DNA from 2 places in the Variovorax sp. MPBD4-3 genome. Region 1 is predicted to be linked to the other one. Evidence: riboswitches for the same ligand, from Rfam matches in the RefSeq annotation. Region 1 holds a riboswitch; the other holds the start of a gene.

Region 1 (5,352 bases):
TCGTCGAGCATCGACGCATTGGCGATGGCCATGCCCGTGAGGTCGCACACCATCGTCTGGAAATTGAGCAGGGCTTCCATGCGGCCCTGCGAGATCTCTGCCTGGTAGGGCGTGTAGGCGGTGTACCAGGCGGGGTTCTCGAGGATGTTGCGCAGGATGACGCCCGGCGTGTGCGTGCCGTAGTAGCCCTGGCCGATGAAGTTCCTGAACACCTTGTTCTTCGAGGCCATCGCCTTCAGTTCGGCCAGCGCGTCGGCTTCGGTCACGGGGGCCGGCAGCCGCATCGGCCGCGCCCGGCGGATGGCCGCGGGCACGATGCCGTCGATGAGCTCCGAGCGCGTTTCCGAGCCGATCACCGGCAGCATGCGCGCCTCGTCCGCCGCATCGATGCCGATGTGGCGGGCGAGAAATTCTTCGGCATTCTCTAGTTCTTGCAAAGAGGGAAGGGCGGGAATCGGCATGGCGGTGGGGGCTCGGGAAGAAGGGGGCTCGGAAGAAAAATCAGGCGATCAGGACTCGGCCGCGAACTTGTCGTAGCTGGCGGCGTCCAGCAGGGCGTCGAGCTGCGCGGGCTCGCTCAGCTTGACCTTGAAGAACCAGCCGGCGGCCAGCGGGTCGCTGTTGGCCAGCGAGGGGTCGGCGCGCAGGGCTTCGTTGACTTCGGTGATCTCGCCCGACACGGGCATGAAAACGTCGGCTGCCGCCTTGACCGACTCGACGACGCCGGCAACTTCGCCCTGCGCGAAGGTCTTGCCGACTTCGGGCAGGTCGACGAACACCACGTCGCCCAGCGCGTCCTGCGCGTGCAAGGTGATGCCGACGGTGGCTGCGTCGCCTTCGGCCGACACCCATTCGTGGTCCTTGGTGTACTTGATGCTCATGGTGAGAAAACTCCTCGTGGAAAAAATGAATCGGGGTGCAGAGCCTAGCCGGGTCTGCCGCTTTCAGCCGCGGTAATAGCGGGTCGGCACGAAAGGCATGGTCGAGACTTCCATCGGCACCGGCTTGCCGCGCACGATGGCCTGCACGCGGGTGCCGGGCTCTGCGAAGGCGGTGGCCACGTAGCCCATGGCGATGCAGCGGTCGGCCGTGGGGCCGAGCAGGCCGCTGGTGACGATGCCGATGTCCTGGCCTTCGAATGACTGCAGCACCGTGCCGTCGCGCACCGGAATGCGCTCCAGCGCCACGAGGCCCACGCGCTTGCGCTTCAGCGTGTCGTGGTCGGTGTGGCCGGCGGTGCCTGCCGTGGCGGCGGCAAGCTGCGCGAGGATCTTCGCGGCGCCGGGGAAGCCGCCTTCGCGCGCGCCGCCCGCGCGGCGCACCTTCTGCATCGCCCAGTTGAGCGAAGCCTCGACCGGCGTGGTGGTGGTGTCGATGTCGTTGCCGTACAGGCACAGGCCGGCTTCGAGCCGCAGCGAATTGCGCGCGCCCAGGCCGATGGGCTTGACCTCGGGCTGGGCCAGCAGCAGGCGGGCCAGCGGCTCGGCATCCTTGGCGGCTACCGAGATCTCGAAGCCGTCTTCGCCGGTGTAGCCGCTGCGGGTGACGAAGGCGGCAATGCCGCCGATCTGCACCGCGCCGCCCGTCATGAACACGAAGCGCTCGATGCCGGGCGACAGCCGCGCCAGCGTGGCCGCGGCCTTGGGGCCCTGCAGCGCGAGCAGGGCGTGGTCGGGCAAGGGCTGCACTTCGCAGCGGGAGCCGATCTTCTGCTGGATGTGGGCGATGTCGGCCACCTTGCAGGCGCCGTTGACGATCACGAAGAGCGAGCCGTGGCCTTCGTTGAAGAACATCAGGTCGTCGAGGATGCCGCCCTCGTCGTTCAGCAGCAGGCCGTAGCGCTGCTTGCCGGCGGGCAGGTCGATCACGTCGACGGGCATCAGGGTTTCGAAGGCGGCCGCGGCGTCGGGGCCGACCAGGCGCAGCTGGCCCATGTGGGAGATGTCGAACAGGCCGGCCGCATCGCGCGTGTGCTTGTGTTCGGCCATGAGGCCGGCGGGGTACTGCACCGGCATGGAATAGCCGGCGAATGGCACCATGCGGGCGCCGAGCTCCACGTGAAGGGCGTGCAGCGGCGTCTTGAGAAGTTCGGTAGCGGGTGCGGAGGAAGCGGCCACGGGGCACTCCAAAGGGGCAGACAAAATCCATGACGCAAGCCATGGGCCACCCCTGCTGTCCGCTTTACCTGAGAGATTCGCCCCACGATCGGGGTTTGCTCCTTCGGTGGGCCGCTGCGCCGTTTGCGGTACGGCGGCCTCTCTCCAGCAAGGAAACGCCGGTGTTCGCCGGCGCCTTGTCAGTCCTTTTGCCTGAGCGTTCGGGAAACCCCTGCGCCTTCGGCGGCCCCGGCTGGCGGGGCTCTCTCCTGACCTTCGAGAGTGTAGTTGATCGGCTAGGGCGTGTTCCAAGGACTATCGGCCGGCCGCTCTGGTCAAGCGGTTGCCGTTGTGGCCTCGGCGCTTCCCAATGACGGATAGTCGGTATACCCCTTGGTGTTGCCGAAATAGAAAGTCGATGGGTCGGCCACATTCAGCTTGGCGCCGCTGGCAAAGCGAGTCACCAGATCCGGATTCGCGATGTACAGACGACCAAACGCCATCGCATCCGCAACTTTTTGCGCCAGCAATTCCTCCCCTGATTTCTGGTCGAAATTTCCGCAAAAAACCAGGCAATTCCTGAATCTTTCGCGTAGCCCCTGTCGGAATGCTGCAGTCAATGCAACGCCGCCCGCCCAGTCGGGTTCTGCGACGTGCAGATACGCGATCCCCTTGGCGTTGAGGCTGTGGGCTAGCAAACAGGCCATTTGTTCGGCTTCGCTGTCGGCGATATCGTTGAATACCCCATTGGGCGATATGCGAACTCCGACCCTGCCTGCGCCGATGACAAGAGAGACTGCATCGACGATTTCTTCCAGGAAGCGGGCCCGATTTTCAAGAGAGCCGCCGTATTGGTCTGTCCGAAGGTTGGTATTCGTGGAAAGAAACTGGTTGATCAGATAGCCGTTGGCCGCATGAATTTCGACAAAGTCAAAGCCTGCCCGCTTTGCACGTTCGGCCGCTGCCGCGTACTGCGAGACGATCACGGAAATTTCATCGCCTGAAAGCTCCCTTGCTGGCTCGCAGGGTACTTCCTGGAGTCGCCCGTTCTTGAAGACGCTTACCTTCGAGCGTCGTGTGGCGACGGCTGAAGGAGCGACCGGCTGCGCGCCGTCCGGCTGGTTCAGGCTGTGCGAGATGCGGCCCACGTGCCAGAGTTGCATTGCAATTCGGCCGCCCGCTTCGTGCACCGCTTTCACCACGCGGCTCCACGCACCTTCCTGCGCATTGGTGTAGATACCCGGTGTGCCGAAGTAGCCCTTGCCTTGGGCGCAGACCTGCGTGGCCTCGGTGACGATCAAACCGGCGGTTGCCCTCTGTGCGTAGTACCTGGCGGTCAGCAGTGTCGGACATTCCGTGCCGTTGGCCCGCATGCGCGTCATCGGCGCCATGAAGACGCGGTTGTTCAAAAGGGTGCCCGATATCGTGATCGGGCGCAGAAGTGGCGATGTCCGATTCATTGTGATCCCCAGCCTCAGGCTGGCTTGACGCGCCAGGGCGCCAGGACCTCGACCACGTTCGCCTCGAAGAGAAGGATGTCAGCCTGCCAGGCGAACACCTGAACGATGGCTTTTCTTTCCGTCAATGCCGTCACGCTGGCCTGCAGCCGGGTTTCCGTAATCACGGCTGGGGCCTTGAAGTCTATGTTCATGTTGACGGTGAGCACTTGCAGTCGATCGGGTATGACCGAGTAAGTAGCGAGTCCGGCCCACTGGTCAACCAGGCCCGTGAGGTATCCGCCAAAGATGTTGCCGGTAGGCATCGCGGCATGCGAAGGTGGCGTGTAGACACCGGAGAGCCGTCCGTACTCCCAGCTCGCAGCGCATGGCGTGGCAAAAGGAAGGCCGATCGTCGCAATCGGGATCGGTGCGATATCGGTGCCGTCCACCACTTCATTCAATACCTTGCGGTATTTCGTCTTGATATCGAGGCCGGGGAATTCCGCCGGTCGCTCGCTCTCGCGTACCAACAGTTCAACATCAACCATCAGGTGGCTCCTTCCTTCGTCGTGGGTGAAACTGCAAGCGTCGAAAGCCAGTTTTCGAACGTCTCCATGCTTTCGACGATCAGTTGGGAGCAGGCGAGCACAGCCAGGTTCTGCCGCATGCCGGTAATCGCGACCACGAACCGTCCAGCGTTGTGGGCTGTCAACATCTCCGCGGCTGTTCCCATGCTTGGCTCGTTGTTCGGTAGGAAGACGACGCAGACATCGCAGTTACCCGCCATCGCCGTCTGCCGGTGGAATATTTGCGTCAACTCCAGCAGCGCAGGGTCCAGGTTGGACCTGGCTACCTTGGGCGTCTGGAGCAAGGCGGTGTGCGCCTCGCGAATGCGTTCGCGGGAGGTTTGCAGGTTGTCCCACATTCGTTCGGCGGGGTCGTGCACCACGGCATTCGGAAAGTGGCGTCGGATGGCTCTTGCGATCGCCGGGCGGTACGACTGGTCCGCGAGATCGCGTCCGCCGCGCGCGCCTTGCATGACGCCTGCAAGGAAGAAAGATCGGGGATGAGGAGGCAGCATTTGCAATCCAGAAATTCTTGTGTTCATTCCCTCATCAACGGATAGGGCGCGAGAACCCGGTCGTCGGGCGCGACCTTCGAATAGACGCGTGATGTATGAAGGAGGATGTCGACGACCTCCTGGGCGCTTACACCCACGACCCTGGCGACACTCGTGAGGTTTTCGTCGAAGCCGGGCGAGCCCGCTGTACTCACCCGGCCCTGGTTGTCTCGGCTGATCAGCTGATCTTCGGTCGCAGGCCGATCGGCTGTCACCCCGCAAAGCGGCAGGATGACTTCGCTGAGTGCTTGCCGCGGGAGATCCAGAACGCGTACCGAGAGGTTGTTCTGCTCCGGATGCACGAGCCGCGCATGTGCGACAGGAAGTGGCGAGGGAAAGATTGCGACCTCATCGAGACTCAGACCGAAGGACCGATAGAGGTAGTTTTGCTGGCGCCGGGGGCTGAAGCGGGTGTAGTCGAGTTGCAAGGTGCGCTTCTCTACATTCAGCACCGCCCGCATCTTCCCCCAGCGTGCAAGGCCCTCATCGTCGATGCGCACGGGATAGGCGGGGACTGAGGCCTCGATGCAATCACCGACCCGGTCCTCGTAATTCAGGATGAGCGGCGCCTTGTGCAGCAAGTAGGGGTCCAGCACGGCGATTCCGTGGCTGTCCGGATAGATCGATGCGACGTGGCGGCCATTGCGGATGTAGATGCCTTTCGGGCCACCGATGGATTGAAGGTGTTCGTCCACCC
Region 2 (5,352 bases), on a different contig from region 1:
GAGCGAACCTCCTCGGCGAGCAGGTGGTTTAGGTATTTGCCGTAACCATTCTTTTGCAGCGGCGCGGCAAGCTTGGCCAACTGATCGCGATCGATAAATCCGTTGCGCCAAGCGATTTCTTCCGGGCAGGCAATCTTCAGCCCTTGGCGATGTTCAAGCGTCGCAATGAATTGGCCCGCTTCAAGCAGGCTCTCGTGCGTGCCAGTATCCAGCCACGCGTAGCCGCGCTGCATGATCTGCACATTGAGCTGGTCGAGGTCTAGGTACGCCTGATTTACCGCCGTGATTTCCAGTTCCCCGCGCGCGCTCGGCTTCACCGCCTTCGCGATATCTACGACCTGGTTGTCGTAGAAGTAGAGGCCCGTCACCGCATAGCTACTCTTCGGCTTCAGCGGCTTTTCTTCGATGCTGCTGGCCTTGCCCTTGGCGTCGAATGCCACCACTCCATACCGCTCGGGGTCGTGCACGTGATAAGCAAAGACGGTGGCACCAGAGTTCTTCGCATCAGCACCGCCGAGCAGATGTGCCAGGTCATGCCCATAAAAGATGTTGTCCCCCAACACCAGCGCACTGGGCGAATTCCCTACGAACTTCTCACCAATGATGAAAGCCTGCGCCAGCCCATCCGGACTCGGTTGAACCGCGTACTGCAGATTGATGCCCCACTGGCTGCCATCACCCAACAGTTGCTGGAACCGCGGCGTGTCCTGCGGCGTGCTGATGATCAAAATGTCGCGCATGCCGCCGAGCATCAGCGTGCTCAGCGGGTAGTAGATCATCGGCTTGTCGTACACCGGCAGCAGCTGCTTGCTCATGGCAAGCGTGGCCGGGTGCAGGCGGGTGCCCGAACCGCCGGCCAGGATGATGCCTTTGCGTTGCGTCGTCTTGGTCATGCTTTTGTTTTTTCGTGGGTGTTTGTTCTTCAAAGCGTCTCGCGCAGCATGCGCGCAACGCCTTCCTGCCAGGGCGGCAGGCGCAGGCCGAAAGTGGTCTGCAGCTTGGTGGTGTCAAGACGCGAGTTGTGCGGGCGCTTCGCCGGGGTCGGGAAGGCGCTGGTCGGCACGGCCTCGACAGCCTGCGGGCCGGCCTTGAGCTCGACGCCGGCCTGCTGCGCCATTTCGAGCACGAAGCGCGCATAGCCGTGCCATGTCGTTTCACCGCCCGCAATCGCGTGATAGAGCCCGGCCTTGGCCGGATCCTGCAGCGTGGCGCGGATGGCATGGGCCGTCACGTCGGCCAGCAGCTCGGCACCAGTGGGCGCACCGAACTGGTCGTCGATGACGGTCAGCTTGTCGCGCTCCTTGGCCAGGCGCAGCATGGTCTTGGCGAAGTTGCCGCCGCGTGCCGCGTACACCCAGCTTGTGCGGAAGATCAGGTGGCGCGGGCAGTGCTGCGCCACCAGTTGCTCGCCTTCGAGCTTGGTCTGGCCGTACACGCTGAGCGGGCCGGTCGCGTCGTCTTCCTTCCAGGGCTTGCTGCCGCTGCCATCGAAGACGTAGTCGGTCGAGTAGTGCACCATCAGCGCGCCGATCTGCTGGGCGGCTTCGGCCACCACGCCGGGCGACGTGGCGTTGAGCTTGCGCGCGAATTCGGGTTCGCTCTCGGCCTTGTCGACGGCCGTGTGTGCTGCGGCATTCACGATCACGTCGGGGCGGACCTTCAGCACCGTCTCGGCCAATTGCTCCGGCCTGCTGAAGTCGGCGTGGAAATCGGTGCTGTCGAAGTCGAGCGCCACCAGTTCGCCCAGCGGCGCAAGGCTGCGTTGCAGTTCCCAGCCGACCTGTCCGCCCTTGCCCAGCAGCAGCAGCTTCATGCCGCGGCCTTTGCGTCGTATTGCTTCTCGACCCACTCGCGGTAGGCGCCGCTTTGCACGTTGCGCACCCACTCGCTGTTCGCGAGGTACCACTCGACGGTCTTGCGGATGCCGGTGTCGAAGGTCTCGGCGGGCTTCCAGCCGAGTTCGGCTTCGAGCTTGCGTGCGTCGATGGCGTAGCGGCGGTCGTGGCCGGGGCGGTCGGTGACGTAGGTGATCTGCTCCTTGTAGGGCTTGCCGTCTGCCTTGGGGCGCAGCTCGTCCAGCAGCGCGCACACGGTATTGACGATCTCGATGTTCGGCTTCTCGTTCCAGCCGCCCACGTTGTAGGTCTCGCCCAGTTTGCCGGCCTCGAGCACGCGGCGGATGGCGCTGCAGTGGTCCTTCACGTAGAGCCAGTCGCGCACCTGCATGCCGTCGCCGTACACGGGCAGCGGCTTGCCGGCCAGCGCGTTGACGATCATCAGCGGGATGAGCTTCTCGGGGAAGTGGAACGGGCCGTAGTTGTTGGAGCAGTTGGTGGTGAGCACCGGCAGGCCGTAGGTGTGGTGCCAGGCGCGCACGAGGTGGTCGCTGGCGGCCTTGCTGGCCGAGTACGGGCTGTTGGGCTCGTACTTGTTCTCTTCGGTGAAGGCCGGGTCGGTCTTCGAAAGCGAGCCGTAGACCTCGTCTGTCGACACATGCAGGAAACGGAAGGCCGTTTTCTGGTCGGCCGGCAGCGCGCTCCAGTAGCCGCGCACCGATTCGAGCAGGCGGAAGGTGCCGAGCACGTTGGTCTGCACGAAGTCTTCGGGGCCGTGGATCGAGCGGTCCACATGCGATTCAGCGGCAAAGTTGACCACGGCGCGCGGCTTGTGCTCGGCCAGCAGGCGGTCGACCAGGGCGCTGTCGCCGATGTCGCCCTGCACGAAGATGTGCCGTGGGTTGTTCTTGAGCGATGCGAGCGTCTCGAGGTTGCCGGCGTAGGTCAGCTTGTCGAGGTTCACGACAGGCTCGTCGCTGCTCGCGATCCAGTCGAGTACGAAATTGGCGCCAATGAAGCCAGCGCCGCCGGTAACCAAGATCATGGGGTCCCCTGAAGTTGAAAGTCATCGCCGTGTCGCAATGAACATTAACGTTCGATTATCCCATTGGGCCAATTGGCGGAAACACAAGACGTTACCGTTCTGCCCTCGGCGTGTTTACAATCGTTCGCGATACCGCAGGAGAGCGGGCCACCCCGGTGGCCCTACCGAAGGCGCAAACTCCCATAAACGCTCAGGTCGGCCCGACGAAGTCTTGGATTTCGGCAAGGGGTCAGTACTGCATCAACTGAAACGCCGTCTGGAGAGACGCCACTTCACGTGGCGCACCGAAGGAGCAAATTCGTTGCAATGGCGCAACGAATGAATCTCTCAGGTACCGAGGACAGGGGGAGCGGCAACTTGGACAGCGGTCGTCCGGTTGCTTGCTATTAATTCAATAGTATTCACCCTCGCCCGCCGTTCAAGCGCAGCACCTCAAAGGTACTTGAAATGCGCGTGATCGTTCTTGGCGCCGGCCTGCTCGGCGTGACCTCGGCTTACTACCTCCAGCAACTCGGCCACGAAGTGACCGTGATCGACCGGCAGGCCACCCCGGCCGCCGAAACCAGCTTCGCCAATGGCGGGCAGATTTCCGTCAGCCATGCCGAACCCTGGGCCAACCCCAGCGCGCCGCTCAAGGTGCTGCAATGGCTGGGCAAGGAAGACGCCCCGCTGCTGTTCCGCATCCGCGCCGACATGCGCCAGTGGCTGTGGGGCCTGCAGTTCCTGCGCGAATGCACGCCGGCGCGCACCCGCCACAACATCGAGCAGATCGTGCGTCTTGGCACATACAGCCGCTCGATGTTGCAACAGTTGCGCCGCGACACCGGCATCGCCTACGACCAGCGAACCCAGGGCATCCTCCACTTCTATACGACGCAGAAGGAATTCGACGGCGCCCTCGCGCCCGCCGAGCAGATGCGCGCCCTGGGATGCGAACGCCAGGTCATCTCGGCAGACGAGGCCGTGAAGATCGAGCCCGCCCTCGCCCACATCCGCCCCAAGCTGGCCGGCGCGACCTACACAGCCGAGGACGAATCCGGCGATGCCAACCGCTTCGCGCGCGAACTCTCCCGGCTCGCGGCCGAAGCCGGCGTGAAATTCCTGATGAGCCACACCGTCACCGCCCTGCGCGAGGCCGGCGGCAGCATCGACCACGTGGAGGTCACCGATGCCGAAGGCCGCTTCCAGCGCATTCGCGGCGACGCCTTCGTGATGGCGATGGGCTCGCTGAGCCCGCTGCTCGCGGCGCCGCTGGGCATCCGCCTGCCGATCTATCCGGCCAAGGGCTATTCGGTCACGCTGCCCGTCAAGGACGCCTCCAAAGCGCATCAGGTCTCGCTGACCGACGACGAATTCAAGCTCGTGTTCTCACGCTACACCTCGGAATCCGGCGACCGCTTGCGCATCGCCGGCACGGCGGAGCTCAACGGCTACGACCGCGACCTGAACCGCGTGCGCTGCGAAGCCATCGTGCGCCGTGTCGAAGAGCTGTTCCCCGGCGCCGGCGACACCACGCAGGCCCAGTTCTGGACCGGCCTGCGCCCCGCCACGCCAAGCAACGTGCCGCTGATCGGCAAGACGAAGCTCGCCAACCTGTTCCTCAACACCGGCCACGGCACGCTCGGCTGGACGCATGCCTGCGGCTCCGGCAAGTCGATCGCGCGTATCGTGAGCGGGCTCGCACCGGAGGTGGATTTCGCGTTCACGGGGATGCCGGCGCCGCAGCCACGCATGCTGCAGCCGGCATGATCCGAGGCTGAAAGGTGTTCAGTCGTTGGACGTGAACACCGTCAACACCCCCGTATAGCCATACAGGTGGTGCCGCGCGATCTCCCCGGCGGCGAAGAACCCGACCAGCGGCACGTCGCCCAGCGCGTGCCGCACGATCTGCAACTCGGCGCCCGGCGCGCCGAAATGCGGGCCGCCACGCCCGGAACAGCTCACGTACACCGCACCCGCGATGCGCCGCGCCGGATGCGGCGCCGCCTCGGCCTCGCCGGCAGCCACGGCGCGCGCGGTGGCCAGCGTCTGCTCTTCGGGCTCCAGCTCTTCGCGGATCTCGGCGCAGATGCGCATCAGGTCGGCCCGCGCCGCCTGCGCATTGCGGCGGCAGAAGGTCAGCCGCATGCCGGCTTCGGCCGTGTCGGCAATCGCGATGCCGCGCCGCGTCGGGTCGAGCCCGATGATGTGGCGCACCAGCACGTCGGCGCCCAGGTCGCCGGTGCGGCGGATGCCGTCGCTGCCCGCGTCGGCCAGCCCGACCAGCGTGTTGCGCACGGCGTCGATGGCTTCCTGCGGCCTCTCCAGCGACACCTGCAGGTCGGCCAGCAGCACGTCCAGGGCCGGTTCGCCGTCGAGCCTGAGCAGCAGGTTGCCGTCGGCCTCGGTGATCTCGCGCTTGCGCACCGCGCCCGAGCGCAGCGGCTGGCAGCCCTGCGTGACGCGCGACACCAGCCGCACGCCGTCGCCGAA

What was found. A riboswitch is a leader RNA that binds a small molecule or an ion and turns the genes downstream of it on or off. The one in region 1 is predicted to bind glycine.
Region 2: linked by a shared signal. The riboswitch ahead of AC1RVW_RS12450 (D-amino acid dehydrogenase) and the one ahead of gcvT (glycine cleavage system aminomethyltransferase GcvT) in region 1 are both predicted to bind glycine.

Annotation. Positions count from the first base shown of each region.
Region 1 is NZ_JBXASW010000021.1:18,961-24,312, forward strand. It holds gene gcvP (aminomethyl-transferring glycine dehydrogenase) at 1-461, opposite strand, end outside; gene gcvH (glycine cleavage system protein GcvH) at 510-881, opposite strand; gene gcvT (glycine cleavage system aminomethyltransferase GcvT) at 945-2,117, opposite strand; glycine riboswitch at 2,163-2,275, opposite strand; glycine riboswitch at 2,288-2,378, opposite strand; gene AC1RVW_RS14895 (alkene reductase) at 2,432-3,556, opposite strand; gene AC1RVW_RS14900 (PaaI family thioesterase) at 3,571-4,083, opposite strand; gene AC1RVW_RS14905 (hypothetical protein) at 4,083-4,643, opposite strand; gene AC1RVW_RS14910 (hypothetical protein) at 4,640-5,352, opposite strand, start outside.
Region 2 is NZ_JBXASW010000016.1:35,589-40,940, forward strand. It holds gene rfbA (glucose-1-phosphate thymidylyltransferase RfbA) at 1-893, opposite strand, end outside; gene rfbD (dTDP-4-dehydrorhamnose reductase) at 923-1,813, opposite strand; gene rfbB (dTDP-glucose 4,6-dehydratase) at 1,810-2,880, opposite strand; glycine riboswitch at 3,006-3,109, shown strand; glycine riboswitch at 3,127-3,234, shown strand; gene AC1RVW_RS12450 (D-amino acid dehydrogenase) at 3,328-4,629, shown strand; gene AC1RVW_RS12455 (FIST signal transduction protein) at 4,648-5,352, opposite strand, start outside.